DNA from 4 places in the Coralliovum pocilloporae genome. Region 3 is predicted to be linked to each of the others. Evidence: predicted binding sites of a transcription regulator. Region 3 holds the regulator's gene; each other region holds the start of a gene.
What was found. The regulator LexA, encoded in region 3, represses DNA repair genes until DNA is damaged. The targets are predictions, from matches to a motif close to TGTTCNNNNTGTGTTCNG.
Positions count from the first base shown of each region.

Region 1: parE (DNA topoisomerase IV subunit B) is a predicted target of LexA. The motif match lies at 1,377-1,394, and genes of this name have one in related genera.
Region 2: RA157_RS07805 (ImuA family protein) is a predicted target of LexA. The motif match lies at 1,872-1,889, and genes of this name have one in related genera.
Region 4: recA (recombinase RecA) is a predicted target of LexA. The motif match lies at 1,885-1,902, and genes of this name have one in related genera.

Region 1 is NZ_CP132542.1:3,260,750-3,264,667, forward strand. Features, by position in the region: gene parE (DNA topoisomerase IV subunit B) at 1-1,309, opposite strand, end outside; gene RA157_RS14765 (electron transfer flavoprotein subunit beta/FixA family protein) at 1,714-2,463, shown strand; gene RA157_RS14770 (electron transfer flavoprotein subunit alpha/FixB family protein) at 2,484-3,416, shown strand; gene RA157_RS14775 (BCCT family transporter) at 3,891-3,918, shown strand, end outside.
Region 2 is NZ_CP132542.1:1,674,020-1,677,937, reverse strand. Features, by position in the region: gene RA157_RS07810 (Y-family DNA polymerase) at 1-1,030, opposite strand, end outside; gene RA157_RS07805 (ImuA family protein) at 951-1,733, opposite strand; gene RA157_RS07800 (iron-containing alcohol dehydrogenase) at 2,033-3,193, shown strand; gene RA157_RS07795 (acyl-CoA thioesterase) at 3,203-3,640, shown strand; gene RA157_RS07790 (GntR family transcriptional regulator) at 3,796-3,918, shown strand, end outside.
Region 3 is NZ_CP132542.1:3,460,321-3,464,238, forward strand. Features, by position in the region: gene RA157_RS15660 (tetratricopeptide repeat protein) at 1-675, shown strand, start outside; gene RA157_RS15665 (WbqC family protein) at 688-1,377, opposite strand; gene lexA (transcriptional repressor LexA) at 1,586-2,308, shown strand; gene RA157_RS15675 (ComEC/Rec2 family competence protein) at 2,396-3,918, opposite strand, start outside.
Region 4 is NZ_CP132542.1:422,988-426,905, reverse strand. Features, by position in the region: gene RA157_RS02090 (pseudouridine-5'-phosphate glycosidase) at 1-827, opposite strand, end outside; gene RA157_RS02085 (carbohydrate kinase family protein) at 850-1,731, opposite strand; gene recA (recombinase RecA) at 1,951-3,027, shown strand; gene alaS (alanine--tRNA ligase) at 3,223-3,918, shown strand, end outside.

The DNA.
Region 1 (3,918 bases), 200 kb from region 3:
CCGTTGTGGCCAGCTTGTCCTTTGTCTGCCCGACGAACTCCGGCTCGCGGATGAACACAGACAGCATGGCGCCTGCGGACGTCATCACGTCATCGCCTGTAATCACCGAGGCTTTCTTGTTGCCGGTAATATCCGCATAGGTTTTCAGCCCGCGCAGGAGCGCCATCCGAAGGCCGGATTCATGGGTGCCGCCTTCAGGGGTCGGGACCGTATTACAATAGGAATGCACAAAGCCATCACCGCCAAACCAGGAGACGGCCCATTCAACAGAACCATGACCACCCTGGCGTTCCGTCTTGCCGGAAAAGACCGTGTCGGTGACAAAGTTCTGCTTGCCGAGTGATGAGCTCAGATAGTCCTTCAGGCCGCCAGGGAAGTGGAACACGGCCTTTTCCTGAGCTTCCGATTTTTCATCGAGAAGGGCCGGGTCACAGGACCAGCGAATTTCGACGCCGCCAAAGAGATAGGCTTTTGAACGGGCCATCTTGAACAGGCGGTCAGGACGGAAGCGGGCGGATTTGCCAAAAATTTCAGGATCCGGATGGAAGCGAACTCTGGTGCCGCGCCGATTATGGACATCGCCAAGGGATTCGAGTCCGCCTTGCGCAATGCCCCGAGAAAAGCTCTGCCGGTAGAGCTTGCGACCACGGGCCACTTCAACGACGAGATCATCGGAGAGGGCGTTGACCACCGATACACCGACACCGTGGAGCCCGCCAGAAGTCTCGTAGACCTTTGAATCGAACTTGCCGCCAGCGTGCAGGGTGGTCATGATCACTTCAAGAGCCGACCTGTCCTTGAATTTGGGATGCGGGTCGACCGGAATGCCGCGACCATTATCCGTAACGGTCAGATAGCCGTCTGCATCCAGAGCAACTTCAATCCAGGACGCATGACCTGCAACGGCCTCGTCCATGGAATTGTCGATAACTTCGGCAAACAGATGATGCAGCGCCTTTTCATCGGTGCCGCCAATATACATGCCCGGTCTGCGGCGAACCGGCTCCAGCCCTTCCAGCACCTCGATTGCGGATGCGTCATAATCTTCACCTGCAACGGCCGCCGGGATTGCGTCTGACTTGCGCGGGGACGGTTTCTTTGACTGAGCGGGTGCTGGGGGCGGGGCTTCTGCAGTCTTCACGGGCTGGCCGTCTTCCTTGGCGTTCAAGGCCTGCGGTTTGGTCTTGCGTCCGGTTTTTGCCTGCGATGCCTTCAGCGCTGAAACGCTGGCCTCAAGTTCCGCAAAGAGGTCGTTATCGTTACTCATTCTGTCTTTCCGCCAAATCCGCCCGCATATATGGTGTCGCATCTATAGCGACGACAGGGCCGAATCAATCACGCATCTGACACAAGAATACACGAACCGGGAAGATTGTCGTTCCGTCTATGTTCCGTCCGGTCTGGACATGTCTGAGCAGACCTCGGAATGGTCAGAAAAGAGGCGTGGCCATCCGTCCGGCTGTATGGTCGGTCGCCATCTTGCCGATATATGATTCAGGCAAGGGAAACCCTGAGTTTTTTGAACTGTTTTAAGTTTGGCATATTTGGTCTTTATTCACGCTCATTTTATGCTACGGATTACGGACTGGTCGCAATACGACCAAACTTGCTTATTCCATGTCGAAACGATAACAGCTTTGGGTTTACGGCCCGCGTATATCTGCTGCGGGTTTCGATTTATAACGTGCGACCGAAGTTTGGGAGCTTAGACGAATGAAGGTTTTGGTACCTTGTAAGCGGGTTGTTGACTACAACGTCAAAATTCGCGTGAAAAGTGACGGTTCAGGTGTGGATCTTGCCAATGTCAAGATGGCCATGAATCCGTTTGACGAAATTGCGGTTGAAGCTGCTCTTCGTCTGAAAGAAGCCGGCAAGGCTTCTGAGGTTGTCGTCGTGTCAATCGGCCCGGCTCAGTCTCAGGAAACGCTGCGGACCGGACTGGCTATGGGTGCCGACCGCGCTATTCTTATTCAGTCCGACGACGCTGTTGAGCCTCTTGGTGTGGCCAAGGCTCTGAAAGCCGTTGTTGATGAAGAACAGCCAGGCCTCGTAATCCTCGGCAAGCAGGCAATTGACGATGATGCCAACCAGACAGGCCAGATGCTTTCTGCACTGCTCGGATGGTCCATCGGCACATTCGCTTCCGAGATCGAGCTGGACGGCGACAAGCTGACAGTCACCCGTGAAGTTGATGCCGGCCTGCAGACCGTTGAACTGAAGACACCGTCAATCCTGACTGCTGATCTTCGTCTGAACGAGCCACGCTACGCGTCTCTGCCAAACATCATGAAAGCCAAGAAAAAGCCGCTTGATACCAAAGCGATTGCTGATCTCGGCGTTGATGTTGCCCCGCGTCTGACGGTTCTCAACACCGAAGAACCACCGGCACGTGCTGCTGGTGTGAAGGTCGGATCTGTTTCTGAACTGGTCTCCAAGCTTCGTGATGAAGCTGGCGTCATCTGATCGGGAAGGAGTGAACGATAATGACAACGCTTTTGTTTGCGGATCATGATAATTCCGCTCTTTCCGATGGCACTGCCAAAGCTCTGACCGCTGCTGTTGAACTGGGCTCTGACGTCCATGTTCTGGTTGCCGGTAAAGACTGTGGTGCTGCTGCAGAAGAAGCTTCCAAGCTGTCCGGTGTTGCCAAGGTTCTGGTTGCTGATGCTGCTGAACTGGAAGCACGTCTGGCCGAGCCGACTGCTGCTCTGATCGTTGGCCTCGCTGGCTCTTATGATGCCATCGTTGCTCCTGCGACCACAGACGGCAAAAACGTTCTGCCGCGCGTTGCTGCTATTCTGGATGTCATGCAGATCTCGGAAATCACCGCTGTGAAATCCGCTGATACGTTTGAGCGTCCGATCTATGCAGGTAACGCCATCCAGACAGTTCAGTCCGGTGATGCGAAAAAAGTCATCACGGTCCGGACCGCGTCTTTCGCAGCTGCTGAAGCTGGCGGTTCTGCACCGGTTGAATCCATTGCTGCTGCTGATAACCCGGGTCTGTCCTCTTTTGTTGAGAACAAACTTTCTGAAAGCGAGCGTCCGGAACTGACCTCTGCAAAGATCATCATCTCCGGTGGTCGCGCGCTGGGCTCTGAAGAGAAGTTCCAGGAAGTCATTCTGCCGGTTGCTGACAAGCTTGGTGCCGCTGTTGGTGCGTCCCGTGCTGCTGTTGATGCCGGTTACGCACCAAACGATTGGCAGGTTGGTCAGACCGGTAAGGTGGTTGCACCTGACCTCTATATCGCTTGCGGTATCTCAGGCGCTATCCAGCACCTGGCCGGTATGAAAGATTCCAAGATCATCGTTGCCATCAACAAGGACGACGAAGCTCCGATCTTCCAGGTTGCTGATTACGGTCTCGTTGCAGACCTGTTTGACGCGCTGCCTGAAATGGAAAAAGAACTCGGCTAACCAGCCGTTCCAGTTCTTTCACATCTTTGAAAAAGCCCGGCCTTGGTGGTCGGGCTTTTTTATTACCCGAGAGAATTTCCCTCTCAACGAGGCTGCGGTTGCTCACAAATCACAGGGTGTGAATAAAAATATTCTGTCGGATCGAGGCAATGCAGGACGGTCATAAATCAGGCTGTTTTCCGTCGGATATTCTGTCTGGGCAGCCCCTTAAAAACGTCGTTAAGAGTCGTAAATGGTACATTTGATGTGCCATTCAGGATGTTTTTTGAGGTATTGATCGGTTAAGAATAAGTTACCTCGGTGGAAGCAGCGAGGTATCAGTCAATGGGCACAGCGACAGTCACAAACATGACTGTATATTGACATAATATTTTCATAATTATAGCTGTGTGCATTCTGCGTATGCCCATGAGCGCAGAACCCCCGGAGTGATTTGGGGACAAGTTAAATCTGGGAACGCTCGCGGAGGAAACTATGAGCATTAAACCACCCTTTACCGATC
Region 2 (3,918 bases), 1.8 Mb from region 3:
CAAAGCCGAACCCGGCATCCAGCCCGTCCGTCCGGTCCTTTAGCAGTCGCAGAAAATGTTCTGTCTCATCACTGGCCCGGGCTGTTCTGATCACGATGGTGACAACGCCGCCTTCGGAGCGGAACAACAGCCCTGCAAGATGCCGTGCGCCCCGCCCCTTCTGCTGCAACAGCCTGCACAGATCTTCCAGCGCATCCGCCATCTGCTCCAGCAGGGCCTCTTCATGAACCAGCGGCTCGGCAAACGAGCGAATGATCTGATAGCGCATTCGGGGACGCATAGGCGACAAAGGTTCGTCTCGCAGCCCCCGGATCTGGTCAAGACGCCTGAGGACCGCCGCTGACAGAATATCTGTTTCAAAGCGGCGGGCCAGACTGTCCCGCGGAACCGTCATGATCTGCCCAATGGTTTTCAAACCCAGTCGACGGAGCATAAGCCCTGTTTCAAGGTCAAGACGCAAGGCATCCACCGGCAGGGGAGCAAGACGTTCCATGAGGGAGCCGTGGGGGACAATCAGATCTCCCTCACCATAACGCGCAAGCGCATATGCCCCACCGGGGGTTTCCGCAATCGCAACGCGATGCCTGAGCCCGAATCCTTCCAGCGCCCCGGACAGGTGCTGCAGAAGCGCTTCCTCTCCACCGAACAAATGGGCACTGCCGGTTATATCCAGCCAGAACCCGTCCGCACCATCCGGCGTAACCCAGGGACAGAACTGCTCGGCCCAGACACAAAGCGATTTGAGGCCTTTCCGATCACCCTCCGGGTCAGCATCCGCGGTCTGCAGGGCCGGTATCATGGACCGGGCATCCGCAAGGGTCATGCCTGCGGTGAGGCCTGTCCGCCGGGCAGGTCTGTTTATGGCAAAGAGTCTGGCTGCCCCGTTGAGGGTCTCTGTCAGGGCAAAAGGCTTGTCAAAATCCCATGCAGAAGAGTTACATTTGGCGGAATTACATGCGACGGGCCGGCCTTCGGACTTTATCCGCGAAGGGTACGATCTGGCCTGATGCTGTTTTTGCAGGCGACGCATGGCTCTGTCGATGGGCCATTGCTGCAGCCATATGGAAGCGATCCGTCTCATTGTCCCATCCAAGTTTCCAGCGCCCCGGACGCCCTCGCCGGATTTTCTCAAGGCCAACCTGCCACACAGGCTGGCCGGGACGTCTTGTGTCATAGCGCGCAGGCAGGCTCTGCTGAGGCTCAATCCGCCACCGCGCACTGGCAGCACTGGCACCAGCCGATGGTCCTGTCCGCATGAGAAAACAGGGCGTGCGCCCGTTCTGACCGGCCAGTTGCAGGCGCTGTGTTTCCCGAAAACCCACATCGTCAGCCTCACCAATGACCGCCGAAAATGCCCTGGCCCTCAATCCTTCCTCAAGGGCCCAAAGAACTTGCTGATCCTTTCTGACCAGCACATGGACAATCCTGTGTACAGGCAAACCAAGCCGCATGAGTCCTGGCGCATAAAGCCCGCCAAACTCCCGGAAGTGCCGATGCGTCATCACCCACAGGATGGCCTCATCCCGCTGCCCGTTTTCAGCCTGCTTCCGCAAGATCCGAGTTAAAAGGGCGAGACCAAATCCGCGTAGAGACGCCCCGGACGTGTAATCAGCGTCAAGCTCATAAAGCCCCTGTTCAGACATCCCGCCGCGCAGGGCCTCATCAACTTCGGGCGCACCGAGAGACAGAGATTTGTCTGCCCCGTCTGTACAGGCCAGCTGCCCTGACTCCATGGTTTCAACTTGTCTGATGCGCTGCCGCAGACACGCAAGAGCCTCTTGGCGAGACTGAAAACTCCCCGCCATATCACACCTTTCCATACTCTCTTAAACCTTTATCAGGACTCACTATTCTGTCCTGACATCCCTAATTGTTCTTGTTTTGTTCTAAAGAGTCAAGTCACCATTTCTATCTGCAAAAGACATCACGCTGGGGAGACAGGTTCTTCACCGAAAGGCCCCTTGACCCGCAGAATGAGCGATGGTCCATTTAAGGCTCTGATTTTCCAGCCTGCCAAGCTCCGAGAGTTGCCATGACATCCTTCACTTTCAATACGGCCAAAAGCATTGTGTGCGAACCCGGCGTCATTGCACGATTGGGCGAGCTTGCCCTGCCGCTTGTTGGGAATCATGTGCTTCTGGTCACAGATCCCGGTCTCATTCAGGCCGGTTTGCTGGAACCGGTCGAACAGGCCCTGAAAAAGGCTGGAATCGCTGTCACGCTCTTCAGGGATACCGTTGCGGACCCGCCTGAACACCTGGTTCTTGCGGCAACCGACCTGGCAAAAGAGACCAATGTCACAGGCGTGATCGGCTTCGGCGGAGGGTCCTCACTCGATATTGCCAAACTAGCAGCCCTTCTTGTCACCGGTACCGACAGACTGGACGATATTTACGGCATTGGTCAGGTCAGGGGTCGCCGCCTGCCGCTGATCCAGATACCTACCACGGCCGGAACCGGATCCGAGGTGACACCAATCTCCATCATCACCATTGGCGATGGGATCAAGAAAGGTGTTGTTGACCCGGAACTCCTGCCTGATCTGGCACTGCTTGATGCAGACCTGACCCTAGGCCTGCCTGCTCATGTAACAGCCGCAACCGGCATTGATGCCATGGTTCACGCCATTGAGGCCTATACATCGAAAAACCCGAACAACAACCCTCTCTCCCGGGCACTGGCAAAAGAAGCCCTTCGCCTGCTCGGGGCCAATATCGAAACAGCGGTTTTCAACGGCCAGGACAGACAGGCCCGCTCCGACATGCTGCTGGGCTCTTTGATGGCCGGGCAGGCCTTTGCCAATTCACCTGTGGCAGCTGTTCACGCTCTGGCCTACCCCATTGGCGGCTTCTTCCATGTTCCCCACGGGCTTTCCAATGCGCTGGTTCTGCCCCATGTGCTCAGATTCAATGCAAAAGTCTGCGCCCAGAGTTATGTGGAACTGGCACCCTGGGCCTTTCCATCCATGGATATGAGCGGCAGCGTTGCAAGTCTTGCCGACCGCTTCATCAGCACACTTGCCAGGCTATCGGAGAAACTGGGACTCGAAACCAATCTGCGCCAGGTCGGCATTGCAGAGCCTGATCTGGAAAAGCTGGCAAAAGAAGCCATGGGGCAGACCCGACTCCTCGTCAACAATCCACGCGACATTCAGGAAGTTGATGCTCTGACCATTTATCGCAGCGCCTGGTAGGTATTCATCATGACAGATCGACTGTATCCGGATACCCGTGATGATTATCGCTACTTTCTGACCATTCAAACACGCTGGATGGACAATGATGCCTACGGACACGTGAACAATGTCACCTATCTCAGCTATTTTGACACTGTTGTGAATCAGTATTTAATTGATCAGAATACTCTCAATATTGAAGAAAGTTCTGTTATTGGTCTCGTTGTCGAAACACGATGCAGCTACTTTGACTCCATATCTTTCCCTGACATCGTTCATGCTGGTTTGCGTATTGCTCGTATAGGAACAACATCTGCTACTTATAATATTGGAATATTTAAAAATGATAATTATAAAACTGCAGCGCGTGGTCACTTCATTCATACCTATGTTGACAAGACCACCAATACCCCTCAACAACTACCGCCATTATATCAGAAAGCTCTAAACAAGCTGCGCGTTTAACAATTAAGCGTAAAAATTAAACCAGATTTCTGTTATATTTTTAATTGAATCTTTCTTCTTCAGAACATTTAGCTGTTCACAACAGCCAAATTTTGGGTATTTAATTACCTCTGGAGCATATAATAAGCGCTGTTCGCATAATCCGGAGCCAGATCTTGAAGCCAGCCGCACGGGATAGCCAGCAAAAACTGATCAGCATGATTATGTCCGGGGATCTTAAACCAGGCGACAGACTGCCGGATGAGCAGAACCTCATGCAGATGCTGAGCTGCGACCGC
Region 3 (3,918 bases):
GTTCCCACCAAACGCCCCGTCATCAAGGACAGCCTGATTACAGTCGCAGAGCCAGAACAGATTGACGCGTTGAGGGCGCAATTGCTCGAACTGCTGGACGAAGACGCTCGCACATCCGAGGACGCTCTGATCTATGGATTCTATGGCCGTATCGTAAAAATCTCAGAAGATTATCTCAATCGAGCAGAACAGATCCTGCAACACAATCAGAATGCGGTCTTGTTTATCGGTGGCACCGGCAACGGTAAACTGATCAACACATTCCTGAGCGGTAGCCCGGTCCGTTCGCGCATCCATTTTATAAATTCGTTTGTGCCTGGACAGGTCATTGCTCAGGCAATTGACGTCTTCCTGGACAGCGATCCCTTTCCTGGCGGCGTATCGTGTCTTGAGTGCCAGATTAGATCAGTTCCGGTTATCTGGCGTGCCGGTTTCGGAGATCAGACATTGGGCCTGCTGGCAGACATGCGGGATCCGTCTCTTTCTGCTGAAACAGACGAGGAATATGTTTCAAAAGCCGTCGAGCTGGCCAATACCGAATTACTGGCCGAGGCTCGCATAAGAGCATTGTCCATTGCTGAGGAAACCTGCGATTATGTTGGGGCAGCCCGTCAGATTGAAACCGCCTTACGAGACGAGCTTGAGGCTCTGCGCAGTCATGCAGGTGAAACCTGACATCACACCCGATCAGTCACACGGCAACATATAGTCCAGCGCATCCGGTCCAGTATTAAAGAGCAGATCCAGTATCGTAACGGCATGATCGAATGGCTCGTGGCATTGCCTGTAGGGGCGATAAGATGAATAATCCATATATTCGAGCATGATACCGCAATCATCAAAGCTGTTTTCCTGCAGGTAATTTCGCCCGGCCGGACCGCTGAGATAACGGGTGGCTCCGGCTTTCGTGAGAAGTTCCAGCACGCGCGCTTCACCACGGTGAGACAGGTTATAGTTTTCAGACTGATCAAATGCGGTCTGCGCACCAAGAAACTCGGAAGCAATATGGCGGATCAGAAACTGGTTCAGCTCGGAAAGAAACTGCCATTTTCTTTTCAAATAGACCTCTTTGACAAAGTCAGAATAGACATCCCAGTAAGGTGCAGCTCGATAGTTCTCTTCCAACAGTCGATAGTGCTGGGCCTGCCAGTCCACCTGGTCTACCCTCACCTCATTAATCAGCCTGTTTTGATCCGTCCCGCAAGGAATCGTAACCCATCGACTACCTGTCTCTGTCTGAATGCGATTCCGGTTCCGCCAGTCATTTTTTGTGTAGCGTAGATCATCATGAAAAATGAACAGATCCACCTGTCGGATGATGTCAAAATACCCTTTCCAGGGAATATAATTGGACTGAAGGATCGCAACTTTTTTCATGACTGTCCGGTAAAAACTCAGGGTAGCTTACAAGTCGAGGGCGCGACTCTCTCCGCCAATATTATCGAAAATAGAGCAAACCATATCGAAAACCACACATCAAATTTGCCGTGACGTTAACCTCTCTTGAAGAACATAACCAGAATATGTATTCTATGTTCGCGTTTTGTACGCATTGATTCGATCAGAAATCGGTCCGGAGGGTGGTATGCTCACTCAGAAACAATATGAACTTTTGCTGTTCATTCATGAGCGTTTGAAAGAAACGGGCATTCCGCCATCCTTTGACGAGATGAAGGACGCGCTTGATCTCAGGTCCAAGTCAGGCATTCATCGCCTTATCACTGCGCTTGAGGAACGTGGCTTTCTGCGACGGCTTCCAAACCGGGCGCGAGCACTTGAGGTTATCAAGTTACCGGAATCCGTATCCCCCAGTCTGGCGTCACCACGGCAGAAGGGGTTCTCTCCGGCTGTTATTGAAGGCTCTCTTGGCAAGAAACCACCAGCCAAGCCAACCAACGATCAGTTCGATGATGCCGGGCAGTCCGTTTCAATCCCGGTGATGGGTCGTATCGCAGCGGGGACGCCAATCTCTGCCATTCAGAGCCATTCCCATACCATCGCAGTTCCTCCGGAGCTTCTGTCCTCGAAACCAGGCGATCACTACGCGCTTGAGGTCAAGGGCGACTCCATGATTGAGGCAGGCATTCTGGATGGCGACACAGTTCTGATTTTCAAGACAGAATCAGCGAATACCGGCGATATTGTCGTTGCTCTTGTGGACGATGAAGAAGCCACTCTGAAGCGCCTGCGCAAAAAAGGGGCTTCCATTGCACTTGAAGCAGCAAACCCGGCCTATGAGACGCGAATTTTCGGACCTGACCGTGTAAAGGTGCAAGGCCGTCTGGTCGGGCTCGTTCGCCAGTATTGAACCGAAAGCGTGATGCGCCAAAGTGGAAGCCGGTTTGGCGAAAAGACCGCTCCAGCAAAGGTGTTGAGCCTGTGGTCTGGATCCCATTCAGCGCAATTTGCTCTGACCCAATTGACTGGACGCAGCTTTCTGTCTGTTACGGGACCAGGGGCGGTTATGATTTGAGGCGGCAGGCACAACGTAAAAGTCGTTTCGTGAATTCCCCTGATTGATGTTGGCTGTCGGGTTCTCAATAACCTCGGAAAGATAGACAGCCAATGTACCCTGCTCTCTCAACCGTTGACCATCGATAGCCAAATCAGCCTTGCATGTCTCGGGCAAAGGAAAACGGCTGATGACGATATCAGCAGAATGACAATCCCAATGCGCTGCCTCAGGGCTCTTGGCGACTGAGAGCACATGCGCTGCGCGAAGAACGCAACCCTGATCATCACAGCTTAAGGCATCAGAATCGTTTTTGGTTGATGACAACAGATCCGGGTCCGCAAGAGCCTGAGCCCAAAGTTCTGCTGTGAATGTGTTGCGCCGGGTTTGAACGAGTTGGTATTGACCCGATGACAAACGGTAAACCACCTGCGCCCCGCTTTCAGCAACCAGGATGTCGGGCTGTCTGTGCAGTGGCTTGATAGAAACCGCTATCAACAGAACGGCAAAACCGAGCCATCGCCAGCGGTTTGACCAGATGCACAACCAGCCAAGCCCCAATCCAGCCAGAACAGGCGTTGCTGCAGGAAACTGACCAATCCCGCCGAAATCGCTGAGTTGATCAACCCAATTCGCAATCCCGACCACAGCATCAAGCGACCATCCGACCACAGAAAACGCGAGACTGTCATACCCAAACGGGATCAGCAGAACACCCAGCAGAAGAACCGGCATCAAGATGAAGGTGACAACAGGCATCGCCAGGCTGTTGGCAATCAGACCAAACTCCGCCACGCGGTTGAAATGATAGGCTGCAAAGATACCCGTTGCCAGGCCGGCAACAAGGGAAGACAGGATCAGAGCACCGAACCAGCGGATAAGGGTCCTCAAGGCAGCTGCAAATCGTCCGGGCTGCTCCATCACCAGGCTTGCGTGTCCGTTACTATCTCTTGACCAGGTCAATCGCTCAAACACTGCAATCAGACTGGCCGCAGCGGCGAAAGACATCTGAAATCCTGGGGACAGAAGGCTCTCCGGCGCGATCAGAAGCACACATAGCGCTGCCAAAGCGAGGTTTCTGAGCGTCAGGGCGCTTCGATCAAACAAGACGGCTGTCAGAAATATAGCTGTCATGATAAAGGCCCGCTGTGTCGCCACACCGGCCCCGGACAAGGCAAGATAAATCACGGCAGACAGAAGAGCTCCCGTAGCCGCCCACTTCCTGATCGGATGATGGAGAGCGAGATATGGAAACGCCGCGAATATGGCACGCAAGAGCCAGTAGACAGCTCCAGCAACAATCGCCATATGCATTCCGGAAATAGCCAGGACATGCGCAAGGCCAGAGGCACGCAGGGCTTCTACAGTGTCGTTGGGTATCAGCCCTCTATCCCCTGTAACCAGCGCTACAGCAAGCGCGCCGTTCCTGCCCGGCAGGCTCTCCATAATACGCAGAGCCAGACTTT
Region 4 (3,918 bases), 880 kb from region 3:
AGTTCATAGATGCGCTGTAGAAGGTAAGGGGTCACACCTTTGCCCGATATCCCTGCGTCTTCGGCATTTCCGAGAGCGACAGCGATATGGTTCTCCATCTCTTCTCTGGGAATCTCGTGATCCGCAGGGATAGGGTTTGCCACCAGCATGCCTTCGCCGGCATTGAGTATCCTGCGGGTTTCATGAAACGCACTGATCTCCTCAGGACTGTCGCAGCGGAGCGGTGCGGGAAGGGGAGAACTGGCTGACCAGAAGGCTGGAAAACTGTCTGTCCCATAAGAAATGACCGGTATGCCCCTGGTCTCGAGAACCTCAAGAGTCTTGGGCAGATCAAGCAGAGCTTTTGCGCCTGCTGAGACGACAATGACCGGTGTTTTGGTGAACTCATCCAGATCCGCGGAAATATCGAAGCTTTCTTCGGCCCCTCTGTGAACGCCGCCAATGCCGCCGGTGGCGAAAACCTCGATACCTGCCTGATGTGCGGCCATCATGGTGGCTGCGACTGTGGTTGATCCGGTTTTCTTCAGGGCGACTGCATAGGCCAGATCGGCCCGCGAGAGCTTCATTGCTTTTCTAGCCTGGGCCAGTCGCTCAAGTTCGTCGTCTTCAAGGCCGATATGAAGGTGACCGTCCAGAACAGCAATGGTTGCCGGGATTGCGCCATTGTCGCGTACTGTCTGCTCGACCTCTCGGGCGGTTTCCAGATTCTGCGGGTAGGGCATGCCATGGGTGATAATGGTGCTTTCCAGAGCCACTATAGGCTGCTTTTGTGCCTTGGCCTGCTGGACAGCCTGACTTTCGATTATTCTGAAGGGTGTTTCACTCATGGCGCGGCTGTCCGGTTTGGTTTCAGGATGAGATGTGATCGGTAGTTAAACTGCCTAGCTGTTGCAAGGCAAGTCTGGCAGTTGAGAGGGCGGACCGGACGCTGTTCGCAAGGGACTGCCCATTCACATGGCCGCTCAAAACCCCGGCTATCAGCGCATCTCCCGCACCTGTTGCCGATACCTGGGCGATTGCGGTTACGGGTATCATCTCGATTGTGTCACCCTCCAGACAGGCAATTGGGTTTGGACCATCGGTGATCAGGGCCCGTTTGCAGCCGATCGCCTGTATCTGACTGGCCAGCTCTTCTGTACTGGTGGCGTCACAAGACAACAGGGACAGAGCTTCGGACCGATTGCAAAAGACAAGGTCGAAGGCGGTCAGGCTGTTCTCTAACCGCCTGGCTTTTGCAATTGAGACCGCATCGACTGCGAGGAACGGACGTGGTGCAAGAGAGGCGAGCCAGTCGAGCGCGTCTGCCGAGCAGTTCGTATCGGCAAACACCAACGACGCCTGCTGGATGATGTCCGCATGCGTTGAAATCAGGTCTGCAGACAGAGCGGAATAGATGTCCATGGCGGCAATGGCTGTCACCAGATCTCCGGCTTCATCCTCAATGGCCAGATACCGGGCTGTCTCTCTGCCAGGAACCTGATGCAGCAGTTCTGTTGACAGACCGTCGGACCGGCATCTGGACAGCAGGGTTTGTCCGTCCTGATCATCACCAATCACGGAGAGCAGGCCGATAGCATGACCCGAACGGACAAGCAGGCTCGCCACATTCCGCGCGACACCCCCTGCATGGACGGTCATGGTGCCGGGGTTGGACGTATGGAGTTTTGCCTTGCCATGCGTTCTGCCAATCTGATCAAGATGTGCGCCACCAATGCAGATGATGCGTGTCATATGCTCCCCCAATCAGGTTCAGATAAGCGAATCAACGTTATCATACCGTGCCCGTGTATCTGGCTCATCAATTCTGCAACCTGCGTGAGACAAAAATAGAACATGTATAGAAATTTCATTTTATATCAGTATCTTAATACCCTCTTTTCAAAAGAGAACAAAAGTGGTACAAATAGTTTCAATTGAAAGGTTCGATGCCCTGTGAAATAGAGGTGCGATATGTCTCAGAATACGCTTCGGCTCGTCGAGGGGAATGGTATGGATAAGCAGAAGGCGCTTGATGCGGCTTTAAGTCAGATTGATCGGGCCTTTGGCAAGGGGTCCATCATGCGGTTGGGCCAGAAGCAGACCATGGATATTGAGGCCATTTCCACGGGCTCTATCGGTCTTGATATTGCTCTGGGGATCGGTGGTCTGCCAAAAGGGCGTATCGTCGAGATCTATGGTCCGGAATCATCCGGTAAAACCACCCTTGCATTGCACACGGTTGCCGAAGCGCAGAAGACCGGTGGCATCTGCGCCTTTGTGGACGCCGAGCACGCGCTTGACCCGATCTATGCCCGAAAGCTTGGAGTTGATCTGGATGAGCTGCTGATCTCACAGCCGGACACGGGTGAGCAGGCGCTTGAGATTGCTGATACGCTGGTGCGTTCCGGCGCTGTTGATGTTCTGGTGGTGGATTCTGTTGCGGCCCTGACGCCCCGGGCAGAGCTTGAAGGGGAGATGGGTGATAATCAGCCAGGCCTTCAGGCACGCCTGATGAGCCAGGCCATGCGTAAGTTGACCGGCTCGATCAGCCGATCGAACTGCATGGTGATCTTCATCAACCAGATCCGTATGAAAATCGGCGTGATGTTCGGCAGCCCTGAAACCACAACAGGTGGTAATGCGCTGAAGTTCTATGCATCTGTCCGTCTTGATATCCGCCGTATTGGCGCGATCAAGGATCGGGATGAGGTGATTGGCAACCAGACCCGAGTGAAGGTGGTCAAGAACAAGGTTGCTCCTCCGTTCAAGCAGGTGGAATTTGACATCATGTATGGAGAAGGGGTGTCGAAGACCGGCGAACTTCTTGATCTTGGTGTGAAGGCTGGGATTGTCGAGAAATCCGGTGCCTGGTTCTCCTATGACAGTCAGCGTCTGGGGCAGGGGCGGGAAAATTCCAAGACCTTCCTTCGGGAGAACCCGGATGTAGCGGGTAAGATTGAACTGGCTATCCGTCAGAATGCGGGTCTTATCGCTGAAAAGATCCTTGAAGAGGGTCCGGGCCTTGAAGATGATGGCGACGACGAATAAAGCCAGTACTCCTGTGCATCAGACACGACTTTGCAGGCGGCCATGTGGTCGCCTGTTGTCTTTTCTGCTTGGGCTTAATCGAGAGTGTGGACACTGGACCTTCTCATCGCTAAAACCGATGGCAAACCAGACCTAATGCCGATGCGCTGGCCCGTGCCTTTGCGCATCCTGTAAGACCGAGAGATCATATCCCGCATGTCAGGCGTCAAAGAGATCCGTTCCACTTTCCTCGACTATTTTGCCAAGAACGGTCACGAGGTGGTGTCATCCAGCCCGCTGGTTCCCCGTAATGATCCGACTTTGATGTTCACCAATGCCGGTATGGTGCAGTTCAAGAACGTTTTTACGGGCCTTGAGCAGCGTCCATATTCCCGTGCTGTGACATCACAGAAATGCGTTCGGGCCGGGGGCAAGCACAACGATCTGGATAATGTCGGTTATACCGCGCGTCATCATACTTTCTTTGAGATGCTGGGGAACTTCTCCTTCGGCGACTACTTCAAGGATGTGGCGATCGAGCTGGCCTGGAACCTGGTGACCCGTGAATATGGTCTGCCGAAAGACAAGCTTCTGGTGACGGTCTATTCTGAAGATGATGAGGCGTTCGGTCTCTGGAAATCGATTGCGGGTCTCAGTGAAGACCGGATTATCCGTATTCCCACATCAGACAATTTCTGGGCCATGGGCGATACGGGCCCCTGTGGTCCATGTTCTGAAATCTTCTATGATCACGGAGATCATATCTGGGGCGGTCCTCCGGGCAGCCCTGAAGAGGATGGCGACCGTTTCGTGGAGATCTGGAACCTCGTCTTCATGCAGTATGAGCAGCTGACACTGGAAGAGCGGGTCAATCTGCCAAGACCTTCAATCGACACTGGAATGGGTCTTGAG